Regions from separate parts of the Paenibacillus sp. EKM212P genome, predicted to be linked through region 3. Evidence: riboswitches for the same ligand, from Rfam matches in the RefSeq annotation. Region 3 holds a riboswitch; each other region holds the start of a gene.

Region 1 (7,526 bases), on a different contig from region 3:
AGAATGGATATGAAGCAGTCGTGACGGTCAGCAAAAAAGGGGCGGATTATCCCAAGATCCCTGTCCAATTTACCTTCAAGGATGGTACCACGATATTCAAGGCTTGGGACGGCGCGGGCAAAAGCACAACTTTTCGGATCAAAAGTACTTCTCCCGTTTCCTATGTAACCCTTGATCCCTTATATACCATTGCACTGGAGAACAAGCATATTAACAATAGCCTAAAAGCCGAATTGGACGAAAAGCAACAAACCCGTTGGAGTGTAAGTGTAACCAAGCTGTTGGAGACACTGCTTGGAAGTCTGTCATGGTGAGGTGTCTATAGATGCGGACTGTTATAAAAGAGGGCTGGGCGCTGGTGCGCATACGATTCTATATCGTTATCATTTTATTTCTGTATCGACTACTGTGGGGGGTGTTTATCTATCGGCTGGTGCAGTCTGCCGTTATCCCGCTATTGCTCCGTTATCCTGATCAGGGTCAAAACGAGCTGGGACAGACCTTATTTTGGATGGAGAGTCAGATTGCTCTGATGGACAGCCGGGAAGTACATGTGTATTTGTGGATACTACTAGGGGCGACTGTACTACGCATACTGATCACTCCCTTCATTAGAGCCGGAATATATCAAAGTCTGCATACCGATGCGACTGAACCGCAAAGCCTGTCCTTTTTCAAGGGTATGAAACGCCATGGCATGTCGTCGCTGTTGTATTACACCATCGAGTTGGAACTGCTGCTGCTTCCCGCCTTTTGGGTAGTACCGAGACTCTACCCTATTGTAGCAGGAGCACTTCAATCTTCCTCTTATCTGCTGCATTTATTGCCCTATGTCATTGGATGGATGGCATACGGATGGTTCATTCGGCAGTGCATCCTGTATATGCAACTGGGTACTGTCGGTGGTCACGCCATACTATCGTCCCTGCTCGCCTTCTTTCGCCAGCTCCTCCCAGCTGTCGGTATATCCCTTTTGCTCGGTGCTTGTGTGCTGCTGGTCTTCGGTCTATTTGGCACCGTGGCGATGATTTGGACTGGCATGCTGGCGCTCATTCTCCAGCAATCGTATCATTTTGTTACTAGTCTGGTCAGGCTGTGGCATATCAGTTCGCAGTACAGACTATGGCATACCGATATCTCTAGTAGAAGCTAAGCCCTGCCTTTATGTTTTTTACTTCATTTCCGTCTGTCGAAAAACCTTGATTCATACTCGAGCAAACGACACATAACTGAATACTGTTAACAAGATCTGTTCCTGGGACATTAGGAGCAGATTTTTTTTGTAACTTTTTGCAATGAAACATTTGCCAAAGCCAGCCGTCTTTGTTACAATAATCGCAGTGAACTGATAGTAACAACTTTGTAATCTTTATTGTAACCTTTATCTTAAAAATAACGTTTCTGTGAATACTGCTCTCCAAGGTGCACATCTTAAGTTAAGCCTAATTCCTGGCACCTAGGAAGCGGGGGAACCAGTTTGGGTGAATTGATCTCGCAACAGAGTGGTCATAGGGGAACCTTCTACCGAATCCTTAAGCTAACCTCGCAGGCATTGGAAGGGGTATATTTTTTTTGAAGAAGAAGCTAACGATCGCAGCTATGGGTCTTGCCATTGCCTTTACATCTTTTACATTCGGTGGCGGCAGTGCATATGCAGACTCTAAGATGGACCAGGTCATCCAAGATGCCAAAGGAACGAACTACAGAAGCGGAGGCACTACACTCGAGGGATTCGATTGCTCCGGCTTCACAATGTACGTATACAACAAACTGGGAATTAAACTTCCGCATCAATCTGGATCACAATTCAAAATGGGATCTTCTGTATCCCGCGATGAAATGAGACCTGGGGACCTGGTGTTCTTCAACACCACAGGAAGAGGCATTTCCCATGTAGGTATCTTCGTAGGTGAAGGGAAATTTGCCCACTCCTCGACTTCACGTGGTGTAGTAGTTAGCTCACTGAACGAAAATTATTACGCTAACCGCTATGTCGGTGCAAAAAGAATTATGAGCACAGACGCTTACCATTCTGTAGCTTCAGACATTCCTGATGACGATAACGTAGAATAACTAACGCACAGCAAGCTAACCCTAGCCGCAATTTGATTCTGGCCGGAATCGAATTGCGGTTTTTTATGTCCACAACATCAGCAATTATTATCTTTACTGACGAACTGAGACCTCAAAAGGTTTCAATTGTAGCGAACATCGTCGGTTTTACCGTCACCGCTGGGGGAGCATATGAGCAGTAATTCCTTCTTATTGAATGTATACCCGACTTAGGTATGAAATAAACACGCTTGCCATTCCTCTGCAACTTGTCTACAATCTGTTGTTAATGATTGAAGTACCTGTGTAAAAGGAGGATGGAACACATGCCGGCCTCAATATCCAACTATCGGATCGTACCGATGGACGAGCATCAAGCGGCTGCAATCTGTGAGTGGCACTATGATCCACCTTATAACATATACGGTTGGCTCCCCTGGGAACAAATGAAGGCGCTTGAAGTCGAATTTGGAAGTCCCACGCTTCGCCAAGAGCAATATGTTGCCGTACTGGATGAAGAGAACAAGCTAACAGGATTTGCTCAATATTTTCCTATGATCGGTGTGACCCGGCTAGGTCTTGGAATGCATCCTGACAGGTGCGGACATGGCAAAGGCTCTGATTTTGTCCGTGCCATTGCAGAGGAAGCTCAACGACGCAACCCGAAGAATGAAATTGATTTAGAGGTGCTCACTTGGAATGGGCGCGCTATCCGGGCCTACAAGGCGGCTGGATTTGAGCTTACAGATACCTATGAACGCCAGACTCCTGATGGCAAAAAACCATTTTATTGTATGGTATATCGTCCCGAGCACCCAACCCAGATTCTATGATAAAAGCGCCTTCGGCATACAACCACGATGTTGTATAGCGAAGGCGCTTTTATCATCATACGACAGATCATTACAAGCTCAATGACTGCTGCGCATTTTTTCAAAAGCTTCATTATATTGTTGGGCTTCCTTAATATCCACGGCCATAATACCGCCGTCGTCCCAAGAGGTCAAACGCAGAGTCACGGTCTTATAATCAATCGTAATAAATGGATGATGATTGAATGCTTCAGATATAGCGGCAACTTCATCCACGAATGCAATCCCTTTCATAAAACTGGAAAAATTATATTTTCGGACGATCCAACGTCCTTCCTCCAGTTCCCAGCCCTCCAGTTTCTCCAGATGTGCTTCAATCTCTTCTTGTGTAAAAGGCATGTTACGAACTCCTCCCCGTTTATACGGAAGCCTTTCGACCGCTTAAATACGGCCAAAACTACGATATATTGGTGTACATATTACCACGGCCCCGTTGATAAATCCATAAGACGGACCTCAAACCAAAGGGACTGACGTCAGCTCCTCGTCCCCAATAAGTACATAGATGCGATGCTGCTCCGGCTCATAGATCACAACGCTACTCCCTACAGTGATTGTGGGCTCTGTACCCAGTGCATAAAATAAGTCTTCTGCCAAAGCTTCATTGACTTCCTGACGTCCCGCCGGGTCCAGCCTGTCCCAATCTTCTGCTTCCATCTCAAAAAATTCATAGCTATCTGGGATGCGCCCCACAGCCTCTGTAAAATCGTTCAAAATTTGTTCATACTCACGCCCATGCTTTACTCCCATGCCATTTCCTCCAATGGTTCCGCCATTCAATACATAATCACCTTATTATACCGGAAATTCGCACTTAACAAAAAAGAGAGTTTTGTCGATAAATACTATAATCCGTCTTGTAATGACGCGCTTGGGGCAAGGACGACCCCGGCGGCATGAAAGGATTCAAAATCTATTCTCATGGATGAGGTGTATCATGCAAATTTCAACCATTATCGGACTTGTGCTCGGGATTGTGTCACTGGTCGTCGGGATGATCTTAAAAGGCGCTCCGGTCGTCAATTTGGTCAATAATCCCGCTGCTTACATGATTATTTTCGTCGGAACGGCAGCGAGTATATTTATGGCCTTCCCGATGGCAGAAATCAAACGGATTCCGAAGCTGTTCAAGGTTATTTTCACCGAACAAAAACTGTTAGACCGCAAAGAGCTCATCGGTACGTTTACCGAGTGGGCATCCATTACCCGTCGTGAAGGTCTGCTCGCCTTGGAGTCTAAGGTAGAGGAAATCGACGATCCCTTTATGCGTGGCGGCATGCGAATGATTATTGACGGCAATGATCAGGAATTCGTACGGGACGTTCTGATGGAGGATATCAATGCTACCGAGGATCGACATCGCTCTGGCGCACTGATCTTCTCCCAAGCCGGTATGTACGCTCCAACGCTCGGGGTACTCGGTGCCGTTGTAGGTCTGATCGCCGCTCTGGCTGACCTTAGTGACATGGAAAAGCTCTCTCACGCCATTGCAGCAGCCTTCATTGCGACGTTGCTCGGTATTTTTACAGGTTATGTTCTGTGGCATCCGATGTCCAACAAGCTGAAACGGTTATCCAAAAAAGAAGTGGAGCTTAAATTAATGATGGTCGAAGGTCTGCTTTCCATTCAATCGGGGATATCGACAATTGCCATCAGTCAGAAACTGACGATCTTCCTGACTCCGACCGAACGGGCTACGATGACCCAGAAGGATGGCGATTCCAGTGAGTAAAAAGAGACATGAACCGCATGAAGAGCATGCTGACGAAAGCTGGCTGTTGCCATATTCCGACTTAATGACCCTTCTGTTGGCTCTTTTCATTGTCTTATTCGGTATGAGCTCGCTCGACGCCAAAAAATTTGAAACTATGGCTCAATCCCTGAGTTCAGCTTTTAGTGGCGGCACTGGTGTGCTGGATCACTCGGCTGCGAATCCGTCGTCACAATCCATGGATATGGGCAAAAATAAAGAACAAGTATCACAACCCTTAAAATCGAAGGCTACTTCTACCTCTGAACTGCAAAAACAGCTTGCCCAGCGGGAAGAAGAAGATTTAAAAAAGCTTAAAAAACAGATGGATCAATATATTCAAAATAACGGTCTGACCCCGTTGCTGAATACCAAGCTAAACCAATCGCAGCTAATGATCACCATTAGCGATAATGCCTTGTTTTCATCCGGGCAAGCCGAAGTAAAGCCGGAAGCAAGAAAGCTGGCCAAGTCTATTTCTAGTATGCTTCAGCAGTTCCCTGGCTATGATGTTATCGTATCGGGTCATACGGATAATGTACCGATCTCCAACAGCCAGTTCCCGTCCAACTTTGATTTGAGCGCCAAGCGCTCTCTGAATTTCTTGCGTATCTTGTTGCTCAATCCAGATCTCGATCCAACCAAGTTTGTATCCATCGGTTATGGCGAGTATCGTCCATTGGCAAGCAATCAAGATGGCCAAGGACGCTCCAAAAACCGTCGTGTTGAAATATCTGTTCTCCGCAAATATCAGAACGGGACACAAGTCATCAGTCCTACCTCAAGCTCGAATGAAGGTTGATTATGCATATGTTATATGAACAAAGGCACCGCCGCATTTTTATGCAGCTGGTGCCTCTTTGTTTAGTGTTTCCTGTAATCTGGACTTGTCAGATACGAGGATCATACGCTGTAGGCTATACGAGCCCCTCTGGCATTAGCTAAGCCTATAATCGAGCATCTGGCCAAGCTCCTGCTTCTCAGCCTCTGTCAGATCACGCCAGGCACCTTTCTGAAGGGACCCCAACCGAATGTTCATGATTCGCAGCCGTTGCAGTTTTTTTACTTCATAACCGAAGGCAGCACACATACGCCGGATCTGACGATTTTTCCCTTCAGTCAGGATAATACGGAATACATACTCAGATACACGCGTCACCTCACAAGGTAGCGTCCGCTGGCCGAGTATTTTCACCCCGCTGGACATGCCCTGCACAAAAGACGGTATAACAGGGCGATCCACCGTTACGATATATTCTTTCTCATGCTTGCCTTCTGCCCGTAAAATCTTATTTACAATGTCCCCATCATTGGTAAGTAAAATGAGACCTTCCGAATCCTTATCCAGGCGTCCAATCGGGAATATCCGCTGTGGGTGCCCCACAAAATCAACAACATTGCCTCTAATGTGGCTCTCGGTTGTACTTGTAATGCCCACCGGCTTGTTCAATGCAATATAGACGTGATCGGACTTCTCGCGCAGTGGCTTGCCATTCACGCGAACATCATCGCCTTCTTCCGCTTGACTACCCAGCACAGCCACTTCGCCGTTAATCGTCACGCGGCCGCTCTCTACCAGCTTGTCCGCCTCGCGGCGCGAGCAAAAACCGGTTTCGCTGATAAACTTGTTAATGCGCAACCTGTGTACCCTCCATTTCTACTAACACACTTCCTCCTGCGCCCAACCCGTTACTCCGGCTTGGCAATCGGAAGCTGCACCAGGGCTGTCGTTCCCTCTCCCTCTGTGCTTTCAATATCCAGTGTGCCTTTATGACTCTGTATAATACGCTGACTGACCATAAGTCCTAGTCCTGTCCCTGTTTCTTTGTTTGTGAAAAAAGGTTCTCCTAGCTTGGACAGCATTTCTGCGGGAATACCCGCTCCCTGATCCCGTATAGAGATTTTAACGCTTTCTCCCTCCAAGAACAAATGAATCGTGATGATACCACCTTTACTCATAGCCTCCATGCTATTTTTAAGTAAATTAATGAATACCTGTTTTAACTGATTTTCTTCAGCGTATACCAGGGCAGGCTCGTCCGTGACCTGAAGATTGAATACAATGCCCAGCAGATGCGCCTGACTATCTAGTAAAGAAATCACGTCGCTCACAATATAGCGAACATCCTTTTTCTGAAAATGCACTGCCTGTGGCTTCGCCAGTATTAAAAACTCGCTAACGATCAAATTAATGCGATCCAGCTCAGACATCATAATATCGTTGTGTTTCATATTCAACACTTGATTTTGCTGCTGTAGTTGGAGAAAGCCTCGTAGCGTAGTTAGCGGATTACGAATCTCATGCGCTACGCCTGCCGCCAATTGTCCGACGGTTGTCAGTTTCTCTGATCTGCGCAACAACTCCTCCATTCGGTTGCGACCCGTAATATCACGCGACACGCAGATAAACCCCAAAATTTGGCCTTCTTCATCCAGAATAGGTGACGTGCTCATACTGATCTCTACTGTACTTCCATCCTTACGCATTCTAAGGGTCTCACTTGATACGATGCTCTCTCCCTGAAGCAGGCTCTTCTTCTGAAATTCATACTCCTCCTGTTGCTGCGGAGGTACAAACTCCAGCTTACGACCAACCAATTCCTTCTTGGTCCAGCCGTACAAAGCTTCGAAGGCATGATTGACCCGAACGACGCGATCCTCCTCGTCGGTTACATGAATCGCATCCGCTGTCTGATTAATAACCGATTCCAGATGCTCCTTTACAGAACGGTTCTCTTCATACATCTGTTCCAGTCTTCTCGTGTACATCCCTAGGTTGTAGGCCATCGCATTGATGCGTTCACCCAACTGTGCAAGCTCATGACCACCTTTTATTTCTAGCCGTGTATCAA
Region 2 (7,526 bases), on a different contig from region 3:
CCGGTTTCGTCGATGATCGACTTGAGGCCGACGGCAGCACCTGTACTCATCATACATATCAAATGGTGCCCACAGGCGTGTCCTAGACCTTTCAGAGCGTCATATTCTGCCAGAAAAGCGACAACCGGTCCGGGTTTTGCAGATTTGTAAGTTGCAATAAAGGCTGTTTCTATGCCCAATACGGGTGCCTGGACCTCAAAACCGTGAAAAACCAGTTCTTCTTTTAAACGGGCAGCGGCCAGAAATTCCTCGTTTCCAAGTTCAGGATTTGCGCCAATATATAACGAAATGTCCTTAAACCGTGGGGCATGCTGCTCAATTGTCTTTTGAATGGTCTGCTTAAAATCCATGCTGAAAACTCCTTTATATAAACTGTAATGTAGGTACTGCGTTAGGTATGCTGAAATTGTACTATAACATTCATTGCATAATCATGCATATTCATTTATAATGACACAATCTTATTTATTATAAAGAATTTAAGGAGAGAAAAAAAGATTGAAAAAGGCATATCGTTTTACCGCCCTGGTTTTGTCGGCGGTTATCTTGCTGTTGACTGGTCTTCCCATGCTCACTGCATACGGAACGGAAGCAAAGCCACAGAAAAAACTTGTAGTGGGCATGAGTGCCGACTTTCCGCCGTATGAGTTTCATAAAGTCATTAACGGTAAGGATACCATTGTTGGGTTCGATGTGGATATCGCCAAGGAAATCGCCAAAGATTTGGATGCGGAGATGGTCCCTGAGGACATGAGTTTTGACTCTTTGCTGCCTGCTTTGCAAAGTGGTCGTGTAGACTTGGTACTGTCCGGTATGACACCGACGGATGAGCGGAGAAAGAGCATTGATTTTTCAGATGTATATTATCGCTCCAAGCAAGTCATTATGGTACGCCCAGAGGATAAAGACAAATATCCTACGATGGATACTTTGAAAGGCGAGAAGATTGGGGCACAAAAAGGGAGTATTCAGGAAGAAATTGCTCAAAAAGTACCCAATGCCACTGTAACCTCACTGGACAAAATATCTGATCTGGTACTCCAGCTGCGGACCCAGCGTATCAACGCTGTTGTGATCGAAGATACGGTTGCTAAAGGATACACGTTAGATGGTACCGTAACACTTGCCAAGGCCGTGCCTGAGGATGCCGGAGCAGAAACAGCTGTAGGTATACGCAAGGGGAACGCAGAATTGCTTGCCTCTGTAAATAAAACGTTGGCTCGCCTGAAAGCGGACGGGTCGATTGAGAAGTTTTCCACAGAAGCGAGCGCGCTCTCTGCAGATCGACAGGTTTCTTCTAATAACATCGTAGATATTTTTTGGAAATACCGCAGTTTTTACGCTACGGGTATCGGCTACACTCTGTTGCTGTCTGCACTCGGAGTACTGTTTGGATTTATCATTGGTCTGATCGTATCCTTGCTGCGGATGAGTGGTATACGCATCATTGAGTGGTTAGGTACCACTTATGTGGAGATCCTACGTGGCACACCTATGCTGGTACAACTTATGATCATTCACTACGGAGTTGCTTTGACGCTGGGTGTCAATTTTACCCCACTCCAGTCTGGTATAATCACATTGTCTCTGAATAGTTCAGCATATCTGGCTGAAATTTTCCGGGCAGGTATCCAGGCAGTAGACCGTGGACAGATGGAGGCTGCCCGTTCGTTGGGTATGGGACGCGGTAAAGCTATGCGTCATGTCATTTTGCCGCAAGCGTTTAAATCTATTTTGCCTGCTATCGGTAATGAGTTTATTACGATCATTAAAGAATCCTCCATTATTTCGACCATTGGGATGGTGGATATTATGTATCAGGCCCAGGTCATTAAGAACATCACCTACGAAGGATTAAGTCCGTTCGTAATCGCAGCCGCTATTTATTTTGTAATGACATTCAGCTTGTCTAAGCTGCTGGGTTTATGGGAAAGGAAGTTGAGAGCCAGTGATCACCGTTAAACAACTGCGTAAATCGTTCGGTAAGAATGAGATTTTAAAAGGCATTGATATAGATATCGCAAAAGGTGAAGTCGTCGTCATCATCGGCCCCAGTGGTTCGGGGAAGAGTACGTTTTTGCGTTGTATGAATCTGTTGGAACAACCTACAGACGGGGAGATTTTATTTGAGGGCGAGCCGATTACAGCTCGTGGCCATAATATTAATGTAACCCGGGAGAAGATGGGGATGGTGTTCCAGCATTTTAATCTGTTCCCGCATAAAACAGTGTTGCAGAACCTGACGCTTGCACCAATGCAGGTTAGAAGACAGTCAGGGAAGGAAGCGGAAAAAATTTCGCTAGAACTCTTGCGTACCGTAGGGCTTGAGGATAAGAAGAATACCTATCCGAACCAGCTATCCGGAGGACAGAAGCAACGTATTGCGATTGCGCGTGCTTTGGCCATGCAGCCGCATGTAATGCTGTTCGATGAGCCGACTTCTGCATTGGACCCTGAAATGGTTGGAGAGGTTCTGGATGTAATGAAGAAGCTCGCCGAAGGCGGCATGACAATGGTAATCGTGACGCATGAAATGGGTTTTGCCCGCGAGGTGGGTGATCGAATTATCTTTATGGATAACGGTCAAATTGTAGAGCAAGGTACACCAGAGCAGGTATTTGGCACTCCAAGCCATGATCGCACCCGTGATTTTCTTGCCAAAGTATTGTAAGGAAGTGCTGATATAATCTATAAAAAAAGCCCTCCGTTTAACGGAGGGCTTTTTTTCTTTTTGTCACCATTTCCCCATACTTTCGTAACAAATATCGATTTCTTGATGACAAAATTGTAATGAGTGTAGTATGATGTTCAAGGTTCCCAACATTTTCATGCGGATAAGGTTACAAAATTGTGATATTATGCAGTAAGCCAAAACTTACCGGGACAGCATGTGGTTATGACAACCGCTGAAGCTGGGCCCAAACTATGGGAAGTGCGGGGGACGTAACAACGGCAGTCATTCCGATACGTCATAAGACGATGTGGAATATGCCTAGGGGTGAATTGCACAAGCATAGGGCTTCTCCTGAGTCCGAATCCGACAGCTAACTTCGCAGGCATAACAGAGGAGGTACATATCTTTGAAACATCTAAAACATATTGGTAAAACGATGAAATTTGCGGTGCTTGCCGCAGCTATTGCAGGGCTGGCACAGACAGCTGGAGTAGCGGATGCTGCTTCGCTTCACACTGCCAAAGAGGGCGATACCTTTTTTTTGCTTGCTCAACGTTATGGAGTATCGGTAGACGAGCTAACGAAGGCGAACCCAAACATTGCTTCCAACAATATATATGCAGGTCTGCAAATTAAGGTGCCTGGCGAAAAAAGTGTGAAGGCAGCTTCGGATTCGAAGCCGCAGCTTCTTACGGAGAAAGCACCAGCGAATGAGGGGCCAACGATTGAAGCGTGGGGCAAAACATTCAACTATAGCAAAATAGTTGACGTTAAGGCTTCAGCGTATTCTGCCGCAGCCGACGAGAATGGTAAATGGGGAGCAGTGGACTACTACGGCAATCCGCTTAAACTAGGTACAATTGCGGTAGACCCGAACGTCATTCCGATGGGCACGAAAGTGCTGGTTACAGGCTATTCCCACCCAGGTTTGCCGGATCATTCTTTTGTAGCTGTCGCTCGCGATCAGGGCAGCGCCATTACAGGAAAGCGGATTGATATCTTTATTCCTGGCAACAAATCATTTGTGAACGACTTTGGATTCCAAAATGTGAAGCTGTACGTTATTGATAAATAGCATTGTACGTATATACGGTTTAATTAAACATAATATATATTATGTAAACTTAATGCCTGTATCCTACCGCATATAACTAGGTCGGACTCTTATCAGGTCTTATCCATAAAAAAGGCTGTCTTGACGAGCAGAAAACTTCTGCTGGTAAGACAGCTTTTTTACGTTGCTTTAGCTGTAGCTCAATCATAAACATATGGTTATTTCCGTTCCGATGTGTGGAGTAGCTGGGGGACTGTCACAAATTTGTAGCCCTTAGCTTTTAGAGAGTGAATTAGACCCGGCAGAGCTTGGACAGTTCCTTGCAAGTTGGAACTTTGACCTCCACCTGCGTGCATTAAAATAATAGAGCCAGGCCCGGTAGCTGGGATCACATTGCGTTGAATTTGTGTTTTACTTAATCCCTTCCAATCGAGAGAGTCTACATTCCAATTGACAATCATATAGCCATGACGACGTGCCCATTGGATTTGAGGCTCCGTGATTTCACCGTAGGGTGGACGAATCAACTTGGGGCGAAAACCTGCGCTGGCTTGTAAAATACGTTCTGTTTTTGTAATCTGGTTGCGAAAGCGTTCTGGTGTGGCCTTCCTAAAATCCGGATGAGTATAGGAATGGTTTCCTATAGCATGGCCTTCACGGATAATACGGCGTATGATCCCCGGATGCTTTTCCGCACGGTGACCGACGATGAAAAAGGTGGCTTTGATGCCATTGGCGTGTAATACGTCCAAAACCTGCGGCGTATACCTAGAATCGGGCACATCATCAAAGGTTAGGGCAATTTGGCGGGTGTGTGGGCCGCACATTTTAAAAATGTCCGCATGTTTTTTTCGCAGCATTGCTAATGTAGGAGTTGCTCGATCTGTGCTCTGATGTACAGAAGAAGCAACAGCTGCTTCCTTGGGATGGGTCGTTCCGGTGTTGGGAGGCGCATCCGCGTGAACGGGTAAACTTGAGAATGCTAGTAACAGTGCCAAGCATGGCAACACTCCCCTGTACGGCATATGTATCCCCCCCTTTCCGTGCAGTGGTACCTAGTGGTGCTCTCGACTATTATGTACCTGTCTTATTAAAAATATGCTGGTAACCAAGTTCGGCTCATAAACGACTGGAAAGAAGCCCACGATGAAACGATTATCAATGAAGATGATGGAGCTAAACGTAAATATTCTCTTAAACATGACCGAAAACAGGAGCATTTTCGCAAGTTTTAGCCTTACAACGAATTCGGTATACTGTGACAGCTGGTGTATAATGGGGATGCAATTCATAATTATACAGACATGGAATTGAAGGAAGGATGGATAAAAGTGACCGACTTGTTTACTCCTTATCAATTAAAGGGGCTTTCTTTAAAAAATCGGATTGTCATGCCCCCGATGTGCCAATACAGCGTGGAGGCCAAGGACGGAAATCCAACGGATTGGCATCATGTCCATTATGTGAGCCGGGCAGTAGGAGGCACTGGACTTATTATTGTGGAAATGACAGCGGTCCATCCAGATGGACGTATTACGGATCGTGATTTGGGTATTTGGAGTGACGAACATATTCCTGCATATCGTAAGATTGTAGAGGAAGTCCACAAGTATGGTGCCAAGATTGGTATTCAACTAGGCCACGCTGGACGCAAGGCTGAAGATGCTGAGCAACCTGTGGGTCCGTCCACGATTCCTTTTAGCGAACGCTTTAAAAAGCCGCACGCCTTAAAGACAGCTGAAGTCAGGGAACTGGTTCAGGCATACAAAGAAGGCGCGCGCCGCGCGGTGGAAGCCGGTTTTGATACGGTTGAGATACATGGCGCTCACGGCTATCTGATTCATCAATTTCATTCGCCTTTAACAAATACCAGAGAAGATGAATATGGGCAGGATTTGTCACTGTTCGGTGTTGAGGTCATACATGCTGTTAAAGAGGTTCTTCCTGCTGATATGCCTGTGCTTATGCGGATATCTGCCAAAGAATACGTCGAGGATGGATATAATGTGGAATACATAACAGGCGTAGGGGAACGATATCGTGATGCAGGTGTGGATATTTTCCATATTTCTTCTGGTGGTGAGGGTCCGATTGGTTCTGGCGGAGGCCCGTCTGCGCGTGCCGGCTATCAGGTGGATTTGGCTCATACCATCCGTGAAAAGCTGAATGTACCTGTGATTGCTGTTGGCTTACTGGATGATTATGAGGACGCCCGCCGGGTTGTTCAGCAGAAAGAAGCTGATCTGGTAGCAATAGGGCGTGCCATGCTGCGTGATCCCTATTGGGCGCTGCATGCATCGCGGGAGCTAAAAGTACAGGCAGACATCCCAGAGCCTTACTTGCGCGGTTTTTAGATATTTTTGAAACCCTCTTTGCAAAGCTTGCGTAAACATGTGTACAGAGCTTAAAATTTAAGCATTCAACTCTAGGAGGAACTTCACATGTCTATTTTCAAACGATTAAGAGATCTTACGATGTCCAACATTAACGCCATTATCGACAAGGCAGAAGATCCAATTAAAATGACGGATCAATACATTCGTGATATGCAAGAGGACCTGGAAGATGCAGAGAAAGCGGTAGCCGCTCAAATTGCTATTGAAAAGAGGTTCAAACAGCAATACGAAGAACAGGCTGCTTTAGTAAAGAAACGTGAAGAACAGGCACATACCGCTGCAAAAGCACAAAATGTAGATCTGGCCCGTCGTGCGCTGGAAGAAAAGAAATCTGCTGAACAAAAAATGAACGAGTTCAAAGCTGGTTACGAACAGAACAAAGCTGCAGCCGATAATCTACGTGGCAAGCTGGATGAAATGCGCAGACAGCTGACAGAAATGAAAAACAAGCGCGAAACACTGGTTGCCCGTTATAATGCAGCTAAAGCGCAAACCGAAATTAACAAAGCTATGAACGGTTTTAGCTCTGATACGGCAACTGCCGGATTGAAGCGTATGGAAGAAAAAATGCTGCAAGCAGAAGCACGTGCCGAAGCGAGCAACGAAATGTCCTCTAAGGAAAAATCGTTGGATGAGGAGTTCAAAGAGCTGGATAAGAAAAGCGCCGTGGACGATGAGCTTGCCGCTTTGTTGAAGCAATACGAAAATAAATAAGAACATTTTAGCAATGCCACCAAGTGTGATTGCTCAGGAAGCGAAGGAGAAACGTTTTCTCCTTCGCTTTTCCCTGCCTGGAGGCGTAAAACATTATATGAAGGACAAGAAGATGTGGAGGATGGTATGAAATGCATTTTTTAGAAACGATGAAAGCAATGCTTGTATGGACTGGTGCGGGGGCTATTTTGATTTTCGCATTAATGTATGTCGACTCTTTATTTACGAAGTATAAGGATTTTGCCGAAGTGAAAGCTGGAAATATGGCCGTAACGGTACGAATGATTATGAAGCTGGTTGCACAAGGCTATATTTTGTCAGGGTCTATCGCTACAGCTAATAATTTGCTCGAAGCGCTTGTGTATTCTGTGATCGCCTTTGTCATCCTGCTTGTTTTGGAAGTTATTGTACGTCTGCTGTTGCGGTACTGGGCTCAGTTTGAGCTGGATAAAGGTACACAGGAAGGTAAAATTGGTTTCGGTCTGTTTTCAGGAGCGCTGCATCTGGTTGGCGCCTTGATCATTACAGCATGCTTCTAGGCTAAGAAAGGCAGGAATATAACCATGGGTGTGTGGAAACGAATTTCAAATCTATTTGCTAAGCCGGAGCCGCCAAAAGCAGAGAAAAGCATGCTTCACTTAAATCCAGGTGATATCTGTGAAGTGTCGCTTGTTACCTATGAAGTGGT
Region 3 (7,526 bases):
TTTCGGACTTTTTTAATGTATCGCTTGATTGGTTAATGAAAGGGATTAAGCCAGGGGAAGGCGTACTTCAGGAGCAGAAGGCTGCTTATTTTTTTGGAGTGATGGGGCCACTGAATTGCCAGGCAGAAGATCTTGAGACGGAAGAACAGAATTTTATTTTAGAATATGTTGAATTTGCGAAATACCGTAAGCAAAAAAGTGAGAAGGGTAAAACAAAGCCGGAATAATTTTTTGGCTAAAGATCGTCTGGGTTGAAAACCCGTAAACGAACTGGAGGGGTTCGCTTTACGGGTTTATTTGGTTTCTTGGTGATATGGAATGACCTATATGTAACTGGAATGCTTGTTGGGTTTAGAGTGGCGATGCCTCCTTATAATCGTTATCGTCGATGTTCAGAATTGCAGCAACTTGTTTTCTGTACCTTTGTGCTTTGCGGGTGCCGTGAATCAGATTGGACAAGCGTGAAGGCGGAATATTGTGTGTCTCACAAAATGTTTTCTGATCCAGTCGAAGTTCGACAAGCCGTTGTTTGATGGCCCACCCGAAGGAGGTAACAGGCATTTTGTTGTTCAAGAGAAATCGCCCCTTACGGATTATTGCGGAATAATTGGTGTGTTATAATAATCATCAGTAAACATGTTAGAATTAACCATCTGAAACTATGATACACTTTTATACGTGTTTTTACAATCGTAAATGCGTTATTTTGTTGAATTAATTACTTAATTAAGTGCTAGGCGGTTCTGATAATCCGTCTAGAGTCTGCTAATGGTGTGAATTTTGGTTATATGTGGATAAAAAACACTCTGTCACCTGAGAAAGGGACAGAGTGTTTTTGGTGATGTTGCCACATTGGCGAAACGACCCATCAGGGGGATGCTGGAAGGCGTTTGAATAGACCTGAGAAGGAAAACAGTCTAGGTTCATCCAATTGGCTATTATGGCTCATATAAAGAGGTAGAGTGATGTAGGAGCTGGACCAATGTCTGTGAAGAAAGCGACGCTGAAATGCAGTTGGCTCAGGTTCGTTAAGTTTCTTCCATGCGGAGAGCAGCTCGCTGGTCATACGCTCCATAAGAGGATTCCTTTCCTCGTAAGGAGGATTGAGTAGTTTGAAGGCATCTTCCACACAGAAGGATACCGCTGCACTAAGATAGCCGTGCACGGTCTGTTCTGCATCGTTTCCGAGGAGGAAGTTAATCCAGGTGTGAACGGTAGCGAGTGTGCCAACCGCATTGTATTGAATGAGTATGGATTCCAACTGGTCAAATTCAAGCCAAGGATAAAGAGCCTTAGCCAGCTTGAGTAGACGCTGACCGGATAGACGCAACTCCCTCACATGCTGCAAGGAGGGACGTTGGGTATGCAGCATCTTATCAATGAGAGCGATTCGCCAACCGTCATTCTGCTGGATGGCGACATACAGACTTTTGATAGCCATGCCGTCAACGGTTGTAAATTGAGGATACAAATCATCCAGCATGTAATGCTCCAGGTCTTGTAGACTGTTCAAATGTCCGCTGCGGAATAGTTTCTCCAGTCCGTTAAAACGGGTGAAGCCACCAACAGGTAGGAAAGGGTCCAACAATAATGCATAGTTCAGCAAGCGGTTGCCTTTATGCAGGACGGTTCGCCTCCTCGAAGTGAATCGTTATGTTATATTATTTCACTCTTTACTTGGAGATAACGAAAAAAACGAAATATATGTAATATATATTTACATTTAAGTGGCAGTTGTGTCAAATTAAATATTTTTATCGCTCATATATGTTAGTTAAAATAACATTGAAAATAATTATTATATTTTTGTTTACAAATAGTTGATGAGAGAGTATAATAAATCTGTTGCCTCAATACATTATGATTTGCGGTCGTGGTGGAATGGCAGACACGCTATCTTGAGGGGGTAGTGGGCGTACGCCCGTGGAGGTTCGAGTCCTCTCGACCGCATTATATGCAAGACCCAGTTAAAAAAGCATCCTGACACGGTTTACGTGAAGGGATGCTTTTTTTTGTTAAGCATTTTTCGTTATATCCTTTAGCTACAGAAGCAACGGTAGACAACAGGTCGTTTAATAACTGTGATAAAGAAGAATATCAGTTTTGCTGCAAAAGCTTCTCTATATCTCCCGCCAGCTTATCTGGAGTGGTTTGCGGTGCATAGCGCTTAAATACGTTACCTTCTCGTGTAATTAAGAATTTAGTAAAATTCCATTTGATCGCTTTGGACCCTAATACCCCCGGAGCTGTTTGGGTCAGGTAGCGAAATAAGGGGTGCGCTTGATCGCCATTGACATCTGTCTTGGCGAACATCGGAAAGGTAACACCATAATTGATCTGGCAAAACTCGGAAATCTCCTCGCTGGAACCTGGCTCTTGTTTGGCGAATTGGTTGCTGGGAAATCCCAAAATTTCGAGCCCCTGTTCATGGTACTGGTCATATAGCTCTTGTAACGCTTTGTATTGGGGGGTTAACCCACATTTGCTGGCTGTGTTCACAATAAGCAGAACATTCCCTTCATATGTGGATAACGGAATTGGTTTCCCTTGCAGGGTTTGCGCATCATATTCATAAACGGTCATAGTATCTCTCCTTATTCAATATTCAGCAATTAAATTGTAAGCAATTCAAAGTAAGGTTGCAAGTCTGGAAAAGCTGTATTAAGCCTTTAGCCGCTGTAAAATCGTATTTTGTTCAAAACAGTAAATCGCACTGCAAATGGAGCGAATTAAGGTGTTTCTTCTTATAAAAGCGGGTTCAATCGGTGTTTAGCTGGTACATATAGCGTATTTTCTTCTCTTTTTACAAAAAAAGGCCAAAAATGCTCTACCCTACGCCAATATTGACATGCTTGTCATTTTCGAAAAGGGATGAAAAACAGAGATTGAGTGAGTTGTGAGAAGGATAGTTGCATTGTAAGCGTTATTATTAATCTTCTATGCTCTAAAGGCCGATTTATAACCCCGCAGTTGAGCTTTACAGTCTTCCATGCGCGGGTGTATGATTCAAGACGTAATTTCAAATTAACTTGAATGAAGCAACAACGAAATGTCTATAGCGCTGAATTTTGCAGTTGCAAAAGCGGGGGAACCAATCGAGACTGTACGGCTTGCCGTGTGTCTCATGGGGTGAATTTTCCGGTCAAGTGCCAGAAATAGGGCGACTCTCACGTCCGAATCCGACAGCTAACCTCGTAAGCGTACAGGGAGAGGCAACAAACCGCCGTGTGCAGCCATGGTTTATTTTATCATGGATATGTCAGAAGCCGGAGGAAAGCCTTTTTCCTTCGGCTTCTTTTTGTTGTCTTTTTATACCGGGAGAGGAGCTACTGATGGAAGGTCGGTTAATTATTGTCACTGCACCGAATGAAGCGGGCAGAAGTTTTGTGAAATTGCTTATTTACAAAAAATTGGCGTTTGCAGTTCTAACGAATAGCGCCCAGGAGGAACGACAGCTCAAAAAAATGGGTGTGGAGCACATTGTCCGCATCAATACCATGCAAGCGGGAAAATGGAATTTTCCAAAAAAAGAAATTGGTAGTGTGTATTTGTTCGAGAACAGCTTGAATCTGACTTGCCGTTTCCTACAAATATGTCGACCACTAACATCGGAATCGATCTATGTTATTACGCACGGCTGTAATCCACAAGGAATTTATCGGGGATTGGGAGCGGACCATGTGATCTACACATTGAACGGAGAGGTGGGTTTTCTGCTGAACGGATAAGCACTTATAACATAGTTGTTTTATGATTTTATGATGAAATAAGAATGGCGATCTGAGGACCGATACGGAGGGTATAAACATGATGGATATATACATGCTGCTCGTCATGGCTGTGAGTTATGGAGTGATACTGCTGTTTGTACGCTGGTGTGATGCGCAGACCTCTAAAGGAGGACGAAGAGGATGATCGTTATACTTGGGCTTACGGCTATTGTGTTTATGTATTTAATCTACGCACTCCTGAACCCTGAAAAGTTCTAGTCAGCTATAGGGGATAGAGCAGGCGGGAACAACAGACCTGAATATTAAGCATCATAGGTAGCAGGTTTTCGCAAACGTGTGCACACAATTGGTGCTCTGGAAGCAGGTCTGTTGTTCCAAACGCAGGAGCATTTTGAAGGAGGAATAAAGGATGGAGCTGCTTCAAATTGGAATTGTGATCGTCATATTGCTGCTCTTGGTAAAGCCAGTGGGCACCTATATGTATCATGTATTCTCAAATGAACCCAATCGGACGGATCGGATTTTTGGCGGAACAGAAAAGCTGATTTATAAGATAGTAGGCTTGAAGAAGCTGGAGAGCATGCGTTGGACTACGTATGTTATGAGTTTCATTGCAACGAATGTCGTGCTTGTGGCGATCAGCTACTTGCTGTTGCGTTTACAGGGAATGCTTCCCGGTAATCCGGCTGGAAACAGTAATATGGAAGCATCACTAGCTTTTAATACGGTAATCAGCTTTATGACAAATACGAATCTCCAACATTATAGTGGAGAAAGCGGGCTTACGTATCTGACACAGATGGCGTTCGTCACGATGATGATGTTCACTTCGGCTGCTTCCGGTTTTGCGGTTGCTGCGGCTTTTATGAGGGGATTGACGCGGCGCGGTGAAGGGATGGGCAATTTCTTTCAAGATTTTATTAAAGCCATTATAAGAATTTTCCTGCCGCTGGCCTTTGTGCTTACGCTGGTGCTGGTTGGATTGAAGGTACCACAGACGCTACAGCCTACGGCGGATCTTACGACGCTGAGCGGAACACAACAGCAAATTTCTATGGGACCCATTGCTTCTCTGGAGTCCATCAAGCATTTGGGGACAAACGGGGGCGGATATGCGGGAGCTAACTCTGCGCATCCTTTTGAAAATCCAAGTCCTTGGACGAACGTGCTGGAAATTTTGGCAATGTGGGTAATGCCGGCTTCGTTGCCGTATACCTTTGGATTGTTTGCCCGTAATCGTAAGCAGGGCTGGATTATTTTTAGCTCCATGATGGTATTGTTTCTAATTTTTCTATCCATTACGTACGTGTCTGAAAAGACAGGTAATCCGTTAATCCAGACACTGGGTGTGGATGCTTCTCAGGGAAGCATGGAAGGGAAAGAGGTTCGTTTCGGCATTGGACAATCGGCTTTATTCACTGCGGTCACAACAGCGGCAACGACAGGTTCGGTCAATAATATGCATGATACACTAACCCCGCTGGGTGGCATGGCTGCTTTGGGAGAAATGATGCTAAACGTCATTTTTGGCGGCAAGGGTGTTGGGCTGATGAATATGCTGATGTATGCGATTCTGGGTGTGTTTATATGCGGACTGATGGTCGGGAGAACTCCGGAATTTATGGGAAGGAAAATTGAAGGCAAGGAAATGAAGCTGATCGCGATTGCCATTTTGGTACATCCGTTTCTCATTCTCGCCCCAACTGCGCTTGCGTTTATGAGTCATTGGGGATACGACGCGGTCACTAACCCTGGCTATCACGGGTTGACTCAGGTGCTCTATGAATATGCGTCATCTGCCGCAAATAACGGTTCGGGATTTGAAGGTCTTTCGGATAACAACGTATTCTGGAATATGACAACGGGGATGGTTATGTTCTTCGGACGATATGTATCTATGATTGCATTGTTGGCTGTGGCGGCTTCGTTGAATGCCAAAGCACCGACTCCGGTGACGACGGGGACACTACGTACGGACAACAAGTTATTTGGAGCTATTCTGATCGGGGTCGTGCTGCTGATTGGTGCGTTGACCTTTTTACCCGTCATCGTATTGGGACCTGTTGCTGAATTTTTGACCATGTGAAGAAGAAAATGAGAATGGATGAACGGGGTGTTTGATCATGAAGGAACAGCGCAAACACATGCTGGACAGAAGCATCTTGAAGCATGCGATCAAGGATAGCTTTATAAAATTAAATCCGATGATTATGATGAAAAATCCTGTCATGTTCGTCGTGGAGATCGGTACATTGGTCGTGCTGCTCATGTTACTGGTTCCCGGTTATTTTGGAACTGGCAAGGAAATGGGCTTTAACCTGGCCGTGTTTGTTATTCTGTTGTTTACGTTGCTTTTTGCTAATTTTGCCGAAGCGCTCGCGGAGGGGCGGGGTAAGGCACAAGCTGCCTCTTTAAAAAAATCCAAGCAGGATACACAAGCTAACAAACTCATCGGAAATGACATTCAGGTGGTTAGCTCAACCGAATTGCGTAAGGGGGACGTGGTTATTGTCTCCCAGGGCGAAATGATTCCAAGCGATGGTGAGGTCATTGAAGGTCTGGCTTCGGTGGATGAATCTGCAATTACGGGAGAATCGGCTCCGGTCATCAAGGAATCGGGTGGTGACTTTTGCTCGGTAACTGGCGGGACGCGAGTGGTCAGTGACCGGATTAAGGTGCGGATTACGACAGAGCCGGGCGAGACATTTATTGATAAAATGATTTCGCTCGTGGAAGGCGCACAGCGGCAAAAAACGCCGAATGAGATTGCACTGAACACTTTGCTGATTAGCTTGACGATTATCTTTTTAATTGTGGTGGTTACGCTAGCACCGATTGCCCGTCATTTTAACATTGATTTGCCTGTTCCTGTGCTGATTTCGTTGCTAGTCTGTCTGATCCCAACTACGATTGGAGGACTGCTGTCAGCCATCGGGATTGCCGGTATGGACCGGGTCACCCAGTTTAACGTACTGGCCATGTCAGGCAAGGCGGTAGAAGCTTCTGGGGATATCAACACGATGATTCTGGATAAAACAGGTACAATCACCTTCGGTAACCGAATGGCGAGTGAATTCGTGCCTGTGGAGGGCGTGGAGAAGGCAGAGTTAGTGAAGTGGGCAGCGATTAGCTCTATGAAGGATGAGACGCCAGAGGGCCGCTCGGTTCTCGAGTTGATGCGCAAACAGGAGCATATGTTGGATGCATCCTTGGCAGCAGGTGGAACCTTTATCGAATTCAAGGCGGAGACACGGATGAGTGGTCTGGATCTGGCCGATGGACGAAAGGTACGCAAGGGCGCGGTGGATTCTGTTCGGCAATGGATCGTATCGCAAAACGGCAGTGTTCCAGTCGATCTGGAGGAAAAAGCGAATCAGGTAGCCTCAGAAGGAGGTACACCGCTGGCAGTCGCGCTGGATGATCAGATATACGGCATTATTTATTTGAAAGATACAGTGAAGCCAGGCATGAAGGAACGGTTTGATCAGCTCCGGGAAATGGGTATCCGTACGATCATGTGTACCGGAGATAATCCGTTGACAGCAGCTACAATTGCACGGGAAGCGGGAGTGGACGACTTTGTAGCTGAGAGCAAGCCGGAGGACAAAATCGCGGTTATCCGACGTGAGCAGGAACAGGGTAAGCTGGTTGCCATGACCGGAGACGGTACCAATGATGCACCTGCGCTGGCGCAAGCGGATGTCGGTCTTGCCATGAATAGCGGCACAGTCGCGGCCAAAGAAGCAGCTAATATGGTGGACCTGGATTCCGATCCGTCCAAAATTATTGAGGTGG
Region 4 (7,526 bases), on a different contig from region 3:
CGTAAAGGGAAAAAATCAGCGGGGGTAAGCGTTTATCCGTCTGCTATTTTGATATCTTACAATTAAAAGACTATTGTGATATAATTAAAAGGTGTCGAAACAGACATTACAGGTTATAATAATCTTGACTTTTCTATAAAGGAGGAACATACAATGGCAATTGTTAACGTGTCCGATCAATCCTTCAACGCAGAAGTCGAAGGCACAGGAACCGTTTTGGTTGATTTTTGGGCGCCATGGTGCGGTCCTTGCAAAATGATCGCTCCTATTCTGGAGGATCTGTCCACAGAAGTTGGCGACAGCGTCAAAATCGCGAAGGTGAACGTGGATGAAAATCCAGAGTCTGCTTCCCGTTTCGGCGTGATGAGTATTCCTACCCTGATCGTCTTCAAAGACGGACAGCCTGTCGATAAAGTGGTAGGTCTGAACTCCAAAGAAGCACTGAAAAGCATGCTTACTAAACACCAATAATCATCGCATGTGACCCATGCTCCCGCGGGGGCTTGGTGGAGCGGCCATGAAAGGTCAATGCCTCCGGTTGTAAATACCGGGGGCGTTTTTGTGTACTATCCTATATATTATAAATAGTTAGTTGAGTAATCATTATGAATGGAAGGAGGAACCGGGCGAATGAAACCTTATGCGGAGGACTTGCAGAATCAGGAAAAGGCGCTGGAGAACATACGGCATAAATTAGCGTTACTGCCGGATGCATCAGGCTGTTACCTGATGAAGAATAGCGAAGGCACCATTATTTATGTCGGCAAGGCCAAAGTGTTGAAAAACCGGGTCCGTTCCTATTTTACAGGTAGCCATAACGGCAAGACGCAGCGATTGGTTTCCGATATCCGTGATTTTGAATATATCGTTACAGGCAGTAATATGGAGGCGCTCATTTTGGAGTGCAACCTCATTAAAAAGTACCAGCCGCGTTATAACGTGCTATTGAAGGATGATAAAACCTTTCCGTATTTGAAAATTACGAACGAGGCACACCCCAAGCTGGAGGTGACCCGTCGCGTTCTGAAAGATAAAGCAAAATATTTTGGACCGTACCCCAATTCCTACGCGGCACATCAGACGAAGAAGCTGCTGGATCGTATGTATCCGTTACGCAAGTGTGGTGTAATGCCCAAGGAAGTATGCCTGTATTATCACATGCATCAATGTTTGGGGCCTTGTGTGAAAGAGGTCGAGAAGGAAACGTATGACCAGATTGGTCAGGAGATTGGTTCCTTTTTAAGCGGGGGACATGAGGAAATTAAAAAGGATCTTCAGCGTAAAATGCAGGAGGCCGCAGAGGAATTGTACTTTGAGCGGGCCAAGGAGCTGCGAGATCAGATTATCAGCATCGACGCGATGATGGAAAAGCAGAAAATCACCACATCGGATGCGAAGGATCGAGATGTATTCGGTTTTTCAGTAGATAAGGGCTGGATGTGTGTACAAATCCTATATGTCCGCAAAGGTAAAATGATCGAGCGCCATATGTCGACTTTTCCTTTCTACGGTGAAGCTTACAGTGATTTTATGTCCTATGTGACGCAATATTATAGTGACAACCCGGCAGTGCCGCAAGAAATATTGCTGCCAGATTCTCCTAGGCTGATGCAGGCAGAACAGGTCAATGTCGATCAACCGGTTGCGGCAGAAACTGTACTCCACAGTGCAGCTACAACCGATGCTACCGGACAGATAGATGAGAAAGCGATACAAACGGAGACAGAGCCTTCTGCTGACTCATTGCTGGTGGCTGAAGAACGGGCAACTTATGCAGCAACAAATCAAGACCAAGTTGGTGACCAAGATACCGGAGTAAAGGAAACAGAAACCCAACTATCCGGTGGACTGGAGGACCCGAGTACGGCGGCTCTCGCTCTGGCTGAATGGTTGGATGTAAAGGTACTTGTACCGCAGCGTGGACTGAAAAAGCAAATGACAGGCATGGCGACGGAAAATGCACGTGTTGCTTTGGATGAGAAGTTTAAGCTGATCGAGCGGGATGAGGAACGGACATCCAAAGCTGCAAGCAATCTCGGACGTGCCATTGGACTGGATAGCTTGCACCGGGTGGAGGCGTTTGATAACTCCAACATCCAGGGTTCCGATCCAGTCTCAGCCATGATCGTGTTTATTGATGGCAAGCCTGCCAAGAAGGAGTATCGAAAATATAAAATCCGTTCTGTGCAGGGACCCGATGATTATGAAACAATGCGTGAGGTTATCCGACGTAGATATGAACGTGTGCTTAAGGAAAATTTGGAACGTCCCGACTTGATCGTTGTCGATGGTGGACGTGGACAAATTAAGGCGGCGACCGATGTATTGCAAAATGAGCTGGGTTTGTTCATTCCTGTGTGTGGGCTGGTGAAGGATGCCAAACATAGAACTTCCCAACTATTAGTGGGAGAGTCCTCTGAGGCCGTGACACTTGCACGCAATAGCGAAGAATTTTATCTGCTGCAACGGATTCAGGACGAGGTTCACCGTTTTGCCATCACGTTCCACCGCGAGCAACGCGGCAAATCTATGGTAACTTCCCGGCTGGACTCTATTCCAGGCATCGGCGAGAAACGGCGTAAGTTACTGCTTAAGCATTTTGGATCGCTCAAAAAAATAAGAGAGGCCAGTGTCGAAGACTTCCGGCCTCTCTCTATTGGGGATAAGCTTGCGCGTCAGATTATAGCTGCCCTTCGGGAGGAGGAGTCGTAGAATACGGCTCCTCTTTTTTTATAGGTTCAAACATAATTCGATTTGGCTTTTTAGGACTAAACCAATAAATGATGTAACCCACGATGGCTGGAAGTAAGATCCAGAATAGACCAGCGCTCACATTCACAGTGTCTCCCAGGCTCATCACACTAAGTCCCATTAAAATGCTGTCAAAAATAACGTGGCTGAACATGGCGGCAATAAAGCCGTAACGCAGGAACACAAAACTGAACAGCAAACCAAGAAAAGTCAGCTCAATAGGTCTGGAAATCACCGGATAGATTGGATAAAGTGTATGTCCCAGTGCCCAAATCAGCGTGGTGATCAGACACGCAACAAAAGTATTTTTCACTATTTTTTTGACCATCGGAATACCAAACAGACGGTAGACAGTCTCTTCTCCAATACCTGCCATCCAGGCCATAATCGGCAGTAGCCATGGATAAGCCATATTGTAAGGGGATTGCGTGGCATCTGTGGTGGAGAATGTATTAAATGTGCGCTCCAGTATAAAGAACAAAATGGATTGTACCCCGAGTAAAATAAAGGCCCACAAGTAGCCAACATACATACTGCGAAGCACATACAGCCCGTAGCCCGGCTCTTTTGCACGTGGCCATGCATTCAGTCCAACCTGACGCATAAGCCCGTCACCGCCGACCAAGGAGAAGTAGAGCGCTACAGCCATGACGAAGGTAACACCAATCTGGAAAACCATAAGAAATATAAGCATGCCCTTACCGCCTGCTTCTGCTTGCAATAAAGGCAGCATGTTCATGGTCCCAGCTATACTAGCAATAAAGTATACAACGGATAGAACAATGCCGCGTACAAATGAAGTATGTCGTCGGGTGAGTGACGCATACACAATGGCAAGTACACCCAGTACAAAGCTAAATAGGGCATAACCCGCATAGGTCATCCAATTCGCCCAAAATGTTTGCTTTTCGATATAATCGGTATAGGACGACGGGGCCGAAAAGCTTTGAGTGAAGGAGCGAACATCACCGTCTTCAAAAGTAAAAGCCAGTGTAAGTACCGAGGCGCCGATTTTTTTATCGTCTACGGTATACTTTAATCCGCCTTCTTGTTCAGTGGTCGCAAGCTTCAAATCCGACGGCTTAAAGCCAAAGCGCTTGACCCATACTGCGGCCGCCTGCTCCTTGGCTTCGAGGGTCATGCCGTCCTCAGCCACACGTACAAGCCTGTTACGTGCTTGTTCATCCGTAGAAATATCAGCCTGTGTGTAATTGGTGCTGGAGGTGATTCGTTTAAAGCTAACGACCTTGCCAGTGGATAAATCCACATGAATTTGCAGCTTACTCTTCGCTGAGGATTCAGGCAGATCGACCCGAAAGGTTTCGTAAGGGTAACTCTTTTTCCATGTACGGTCGTACTGTTGAAGCAGTTTTTCTCTAGATAAATAACCGTACAAATCTGTTTCGGCCTGATAGGTCACGACGGGCTCCTCAGGCTGTGATTCAGTATAGCCCAGCTCGGAGCGGGCGAAGTCCAATGCGTGTATGACCGCTTCTTGTTTGCTGATGACCTTTGCGTTCATTACTGATTCTGGACTCGGATTGCTAAGCGAGGGAATAAGCAATTGAAAGATAAAAAAGCAAATCAGGCCAATCCCGCCCAGCAAGCCTAATTTTTTGAAGTTGGCCGTGAGCACGACCGGTTTCCCGATAGGATTCATGAGTTTCCTCCTTAATCTGTAAATAAGAACATCCATTAAAGATATCATACTGCACAGGTTCCCGCCAACAGACTAGCGATATTCATGAAAATAGAGTGAAAGCACTTTAAAGTTCCAATAAAATTAGATAAGCTGCGATTAAACGATGCCCATTCGCAAAATAAAGCCAATTTCACGTTTTTTCGGCGAAATCGGTTTTGTGATCTGGATATAGAAGGATTATAATCTTGAGGCAATGCCTATAAAATACATAGGTAATGATATACAGTTGAGCCGAATTTCTATGGGAAAACGGGGGAACCATGTTACTGGGGTGAATTTTACAGCCGATCACTGGTGGATCGGAAGTGTAAATAGGGCATACTGTGCTGCCCGAATCCGTCAGCTAACCTCGTAGGCTATGAGCAGGAACCAAGTCAGGCACTCGGTTTTCCGGTGTCTTTTTTTGTGCGTATAAAAGTGTTTGGATTGGTTAGACCGCTGCGGGTGCAGATTATTCTTCCGATTGCTGTTATCCCCGGATTTTTTGATTGTATACCCCCTTTAATGGTTAAAATCCGGAGATAAAGGCAAACGCTTCGCTTCTTCAGAACAATTCTGCCCCCTTCGCTACTGCGCGCCATTAGCACAGGGGGATCGAATAGTGCTTGACATGCATTCTTCCTGTATTCAGGGAATGCTAATTATAGTTACTTAAGGTTTGGAAAAATCAAAAAATTCAGGGGCAACGACGATCGGAAGATCAAATGGAACGCGTAGCGAGCTTACACCGTATTAAATCACTGTTTTTATAGTTTTAAGGATTAGGAGAGAAGTGATGAATAGATGAATCCCAATGCAAGCTGGCTTCGGCTTTCTCCACCGCAGATATTCGTTGCGGGCTTTGCCATTATCATTCTTATAGGTAGTTTATTGTTAATGCTGCCGATCTCCAATACAACAGGAAAGCCACTTGCGTTTATAGACGCTTTGTTTACTGCCGCCTCTGCGACCTGTGTAACCGGGCTTGTCGTAAAGGATACCGGGCTCTTTTTTACCACTTTTGGTCAAGTTGTCATCGTTGCGCTGATCCAGATCGGCGGTCTTGGCTTTATGACCATGGCTACCTTGATTGCACTGGTGTTCAAGCGTCGGATTTCCTTGCGGGAGCGTCTCATTTTGCAGGAAGCGATGAATCAGACTTCTGTAGAGGGAATTGTCGGGTTAATCCGTAAGGTATTACTGTACTCACTAGTTATTGAAGGCGTATGCGCTACGATATTCTCGGTTCGCTGGTCCTTTGATATGCCTGTAGGCAGGGCGATTTATTTTGGAATCTGGCATGCCATCTCCATGTTTAACAATGCTGGTTTTGATTTATTCGGTGAATTTCGCAGCTTGACAGGTTATGTATATGATCCGATTGTTAATTTTACCGCAATGTTTCTAATTATTTCTGGCGGCATTGGTTTTGTAGTGATGTCAGACCTGGCAGAATATCGCAAGCGCAAGAGACTGTCCTTGCATACCAAGGTGGTACTCAGCATGACGGGCGCTATGATTGTAGTCGGCACGCTCGTGATTTTTGTATTTGAGTTTACGAATCCAAAGACTCTTGGCTCGCTTGATTGGGGTGGTAAGCTACTGGGATCTTTATTCCAGTCCGTTACTCCCCGTACCGCAGGTGCCAATACGCTGGACATCGCAGGCTTGCGGCAGGCTACGCAGTTTTTTATCATCATACTCATGTTTATTGGAGCTTCCCCTGGCTCCACTGGAGGCGGGATTAAGACCACAACATTCGCCCTGCTCATTGGAGCAGTGATTTCGATGCTGCGGGGGCGGGAAGATATTGTACTGTTCAAGTACCGACTTGCGCAGGGACGAATTTACAAGGCTTTGACCATTACACTGCTGGGGTTGCTGTTCGTGATCGGGGTGACCATGATTTTGTCGGCAACCGAAGATCATCATTTTCTGATGATCTTGTTTGAGACGGTGTCTGCGTTTGGTACGGTGGGGCTGTCGATGGGGCTTACACCTGATTTGACAGTCATAGGCAAGCTGGTGATTACCCTGACGATGTTTGCAGGTAGACTGGGGCCACTCACGCTAGCTTATGCACTGGGGCCGAAAAAGGGTAAAGAATTATATCGTCATCCGGAAGGCAAAATGATTATAGGATGAATCATTTCATAATACATTTCGTTGGTTTAATCATTTCAGGATTTTGCAAAATTCGATACCAGTCGCTCCGAAGTCAAGATATAGACGAACTAAACCATTTCGATCTATATCTTCTTCATTGGAAGTCGCTTATGGGATTTTTGCAAAATCCTCATTTATGAAATTGATTCAGATAAGGAGTTTTCGAGTAGATATGAAAACGCAGCAGTTTGTAGTTATTGGCTTGGGGCGGTTTGGCTCAAGCCTGGCTTTGCAATTGGTGGATATGGGGTGCGAGGTGCTAGGCATTGACCGGAATGAGGATGTTGTGGACAGTATGAGTGAGATGTTGACACATACTGTCGTGGCGGACGCTACCGATGAAGACTCGTTGCGATCACTGGGCATCCGTAATTTCGATTGTGGCATTGTTGCTATTGGTGATGACATTCAGGTAAGCATCCTCACCGCCATTTTGCTCAAGGAGCTGGGTGTGAAAAAAGTTGTAGCCAAAGCCATATCTGTGCTGCACGGGCGTGCGTTAGAAAAGCTCGGTGTGGACCGGATTATTTATCCAGAACGGGATATGGGTATCCGGGTGGCTCACCAGCTAGTCACGCCTAATTTGCTCGATTATTTGGAGTTGTCTAAGGAATACAGTATTGTGGAACTCAATGTACCTGCATGTCTGAATGGCAAAACGCTAGCTGAGCTAAATGCCCGTACTCGCTTTGGTTGTAGCGTCGTGGCGCTTCATACGGCGAACGGTATCCTGATCGCACCGACGGCTATGGATCGGCTAAAAGCAGACGATATTATGGTCATCATCGGTTCGAATGACAATATCGGTCGCTTTGAGGATGAGGTTGTTAATGTTAATGAAGAGGATTAAACCCTCTACACCATACGGTAGCCTGCAAACGACGCCCGTGTCTCGCTAATCCAGCGTCGTGCTGTCGGACCGAGATCG

What was found. Region 3 has a riboswitch for cyclic di-AMP ahead of G9G54_RS04590 (hypothetical protein). Riboswitches for the same ligand answer to the same signal wherever they lie in the genome.
Region 1: another riboswitch for cyclic di-AMP. It lies ahead of G9G54_RS23325 (C40 family peptidase); the one in region 3 lies ahead of G9G54_RS04590 (hypothetical protein).
Region 2: another riboswitch for cyclic di-AMP. It lies ahead of G9G54_RS06950 (3D domain-containing protein); the one in region 3 lies ahead of G9G54_RS04590 (hypothetical protein).
Region 4: another riboswitch for cyclic di-AMP. It lies ahead of G9G54_RS18135 (TrkH family potassium uptake protein); the one in region 3 lies ahead of G9G54_RS04590 (hypothetical protein).

The regions. Positions count from the first base shown of each region.
Region 1 covers NZ_JAAMNR010000012.1:14,383-21,908, reverse strand. The annotation lists gene G9G54_RS23335 (M1 family metallopeptidase) at 1-314, shown strand, start outside; gene G9G54_RS23330 (hypothetical protein) at 326-1,153, shown strand; cyclic di-AMP (ydaO/yuaA leader) riboswitch at 1,430-1,567, shown strand; gene G9G54_RS23325 (C40 family peptidase) at 1,573-2,073, shown strand; gene G9G54_RS23320 (GNAT family N-acetyltransferase) at 2,379-2,885, shown strand; gene G9G54_RS23315 (4a-hydroxytetrahydrobiopterin dehydratase) at 2,964-3,263, opposite strand; gene G9G54_RS23310 (hypothetical protein) at 3,381-3,674, opposite strand; gene motA (flagellar motor stator protein MotA) at 3,862-4,656, shown strand; gene motB (flagellar motor protein MotB) at 4,649-5,476, shown strand; gene rluF (23S rRNA pseudouridine(2604) synthase RluF) at 5,612-6,313, opposite strand; gene G9G54_RS23290 (PAS domain S-box protein) at 6,364-7,526, opposite strand, start outside.
Region 2 covers NZ_JAAMNR010000002.1:177,369-184,894, reverse strand. The annotation lists gene G9G54_RS06965 (M20 family metallopeptidase) at 1-350, opposite strand, end outside; gene G9G54_RS06960 (ABC transporter substrate-binding protein/permease) at 499-1,962, shown strand; gene G9G54_RS06955 (amino acid ABC transporter ATP-binding protein) at 1,949-2,671, shown strand; cyclic di-AMP (ydaO/yuaA leader) riboswitch at 2,906-3,074, shown strand; gene G9G54_RS06950 (3D domain-containing protein) at 3,081-3,749, shown strand; gene G9G54_RS06945 (polysaccharide deacetylase family protein) at 3,947-4,753, opposite strand; gene G9G54_RS06940 (NADH:flavin oxidoreductase/NADH oxidase) at 5,060-6,082, shown strand; gene G9G54_RS06935 (PspA/IM30 family protein) at 6,170-6,838, shown strand; gene G9G54_RS06930 (DUF350 domain-containing protein) at 6,970-7,377, shown strand; gene G9G54_RS06925 (DUF4178 domain-containing protein) at 7,402-7,526, shown strand, end outside.
Region 3 covers NZ_JAAMNR010000001.1:970,304-977,829, reverse strand. The annotation lists gene G9G54_RS04615 (helix-turn-helix domain-containing protein) at 1-227, shown strand, start outside; gene G9G54_RS04610 (hypothetical protein) at 352-573, opposite strand; gene G9G54_RS04605 (urease accessory protein UreF) at 869-1,606, opposite strand; tRNA gene G9G54_RS04600 (tRNA-Leu) at 1,868-1,950, shown strand; gene G9G54_RS04595 (glutathione peroxidase) at 2,098-2,583, opposite strand; cyclic di-AMP (ydaO/yuaA leader) riboswitch at 3,050-3,217, shown strand; gene G9G54_RS04590 (hypothetical protein) at 3,333-3,728, shown strand; gene G9G54_RS26200 (potassium-transporting ATPase subunit F) at 3,912-3,989, shown strand; gene kdpA (potassium-transporting ATPase subunit KdpA) at 4,141-5,817, shown strand; gene kdpB (potassium-transporting ATPase subunit KdpB) at 5,855-7,526, shown strand, end outside.
Region 4 covers NZ_JAAMNR010000006.1:104,917-112,442, forward strand. The annotation lists gene dnaI (primosomal protein DnaI) at 1-28, shown strand, start outside; gene trxA (thioredoxin) at 154-471, shown strand; gene uvrC (excinuclease ABC subunit UvrC) at 631-2,712, shown strand; gene G9G54_RS18130 (CPBP family intramembrane glutamic endopeptidase) at 2,681-4,411, opposite strand; cyclic di-AMP (ydaO/yuaA leader) riboswitch at 4,673-4,826, shown strand; gene G9G54_RS18135 (TrkH family potassium uptake protein) at 5,237-6,577, shown strand; gene G9G54_RS18140 (potassium channel family protein) at 6,771-7,448, shown strand; gene G9G54_RS18145 (LysR family transcriptional regulator) at 7,454-7,526, opposite strand, start outside.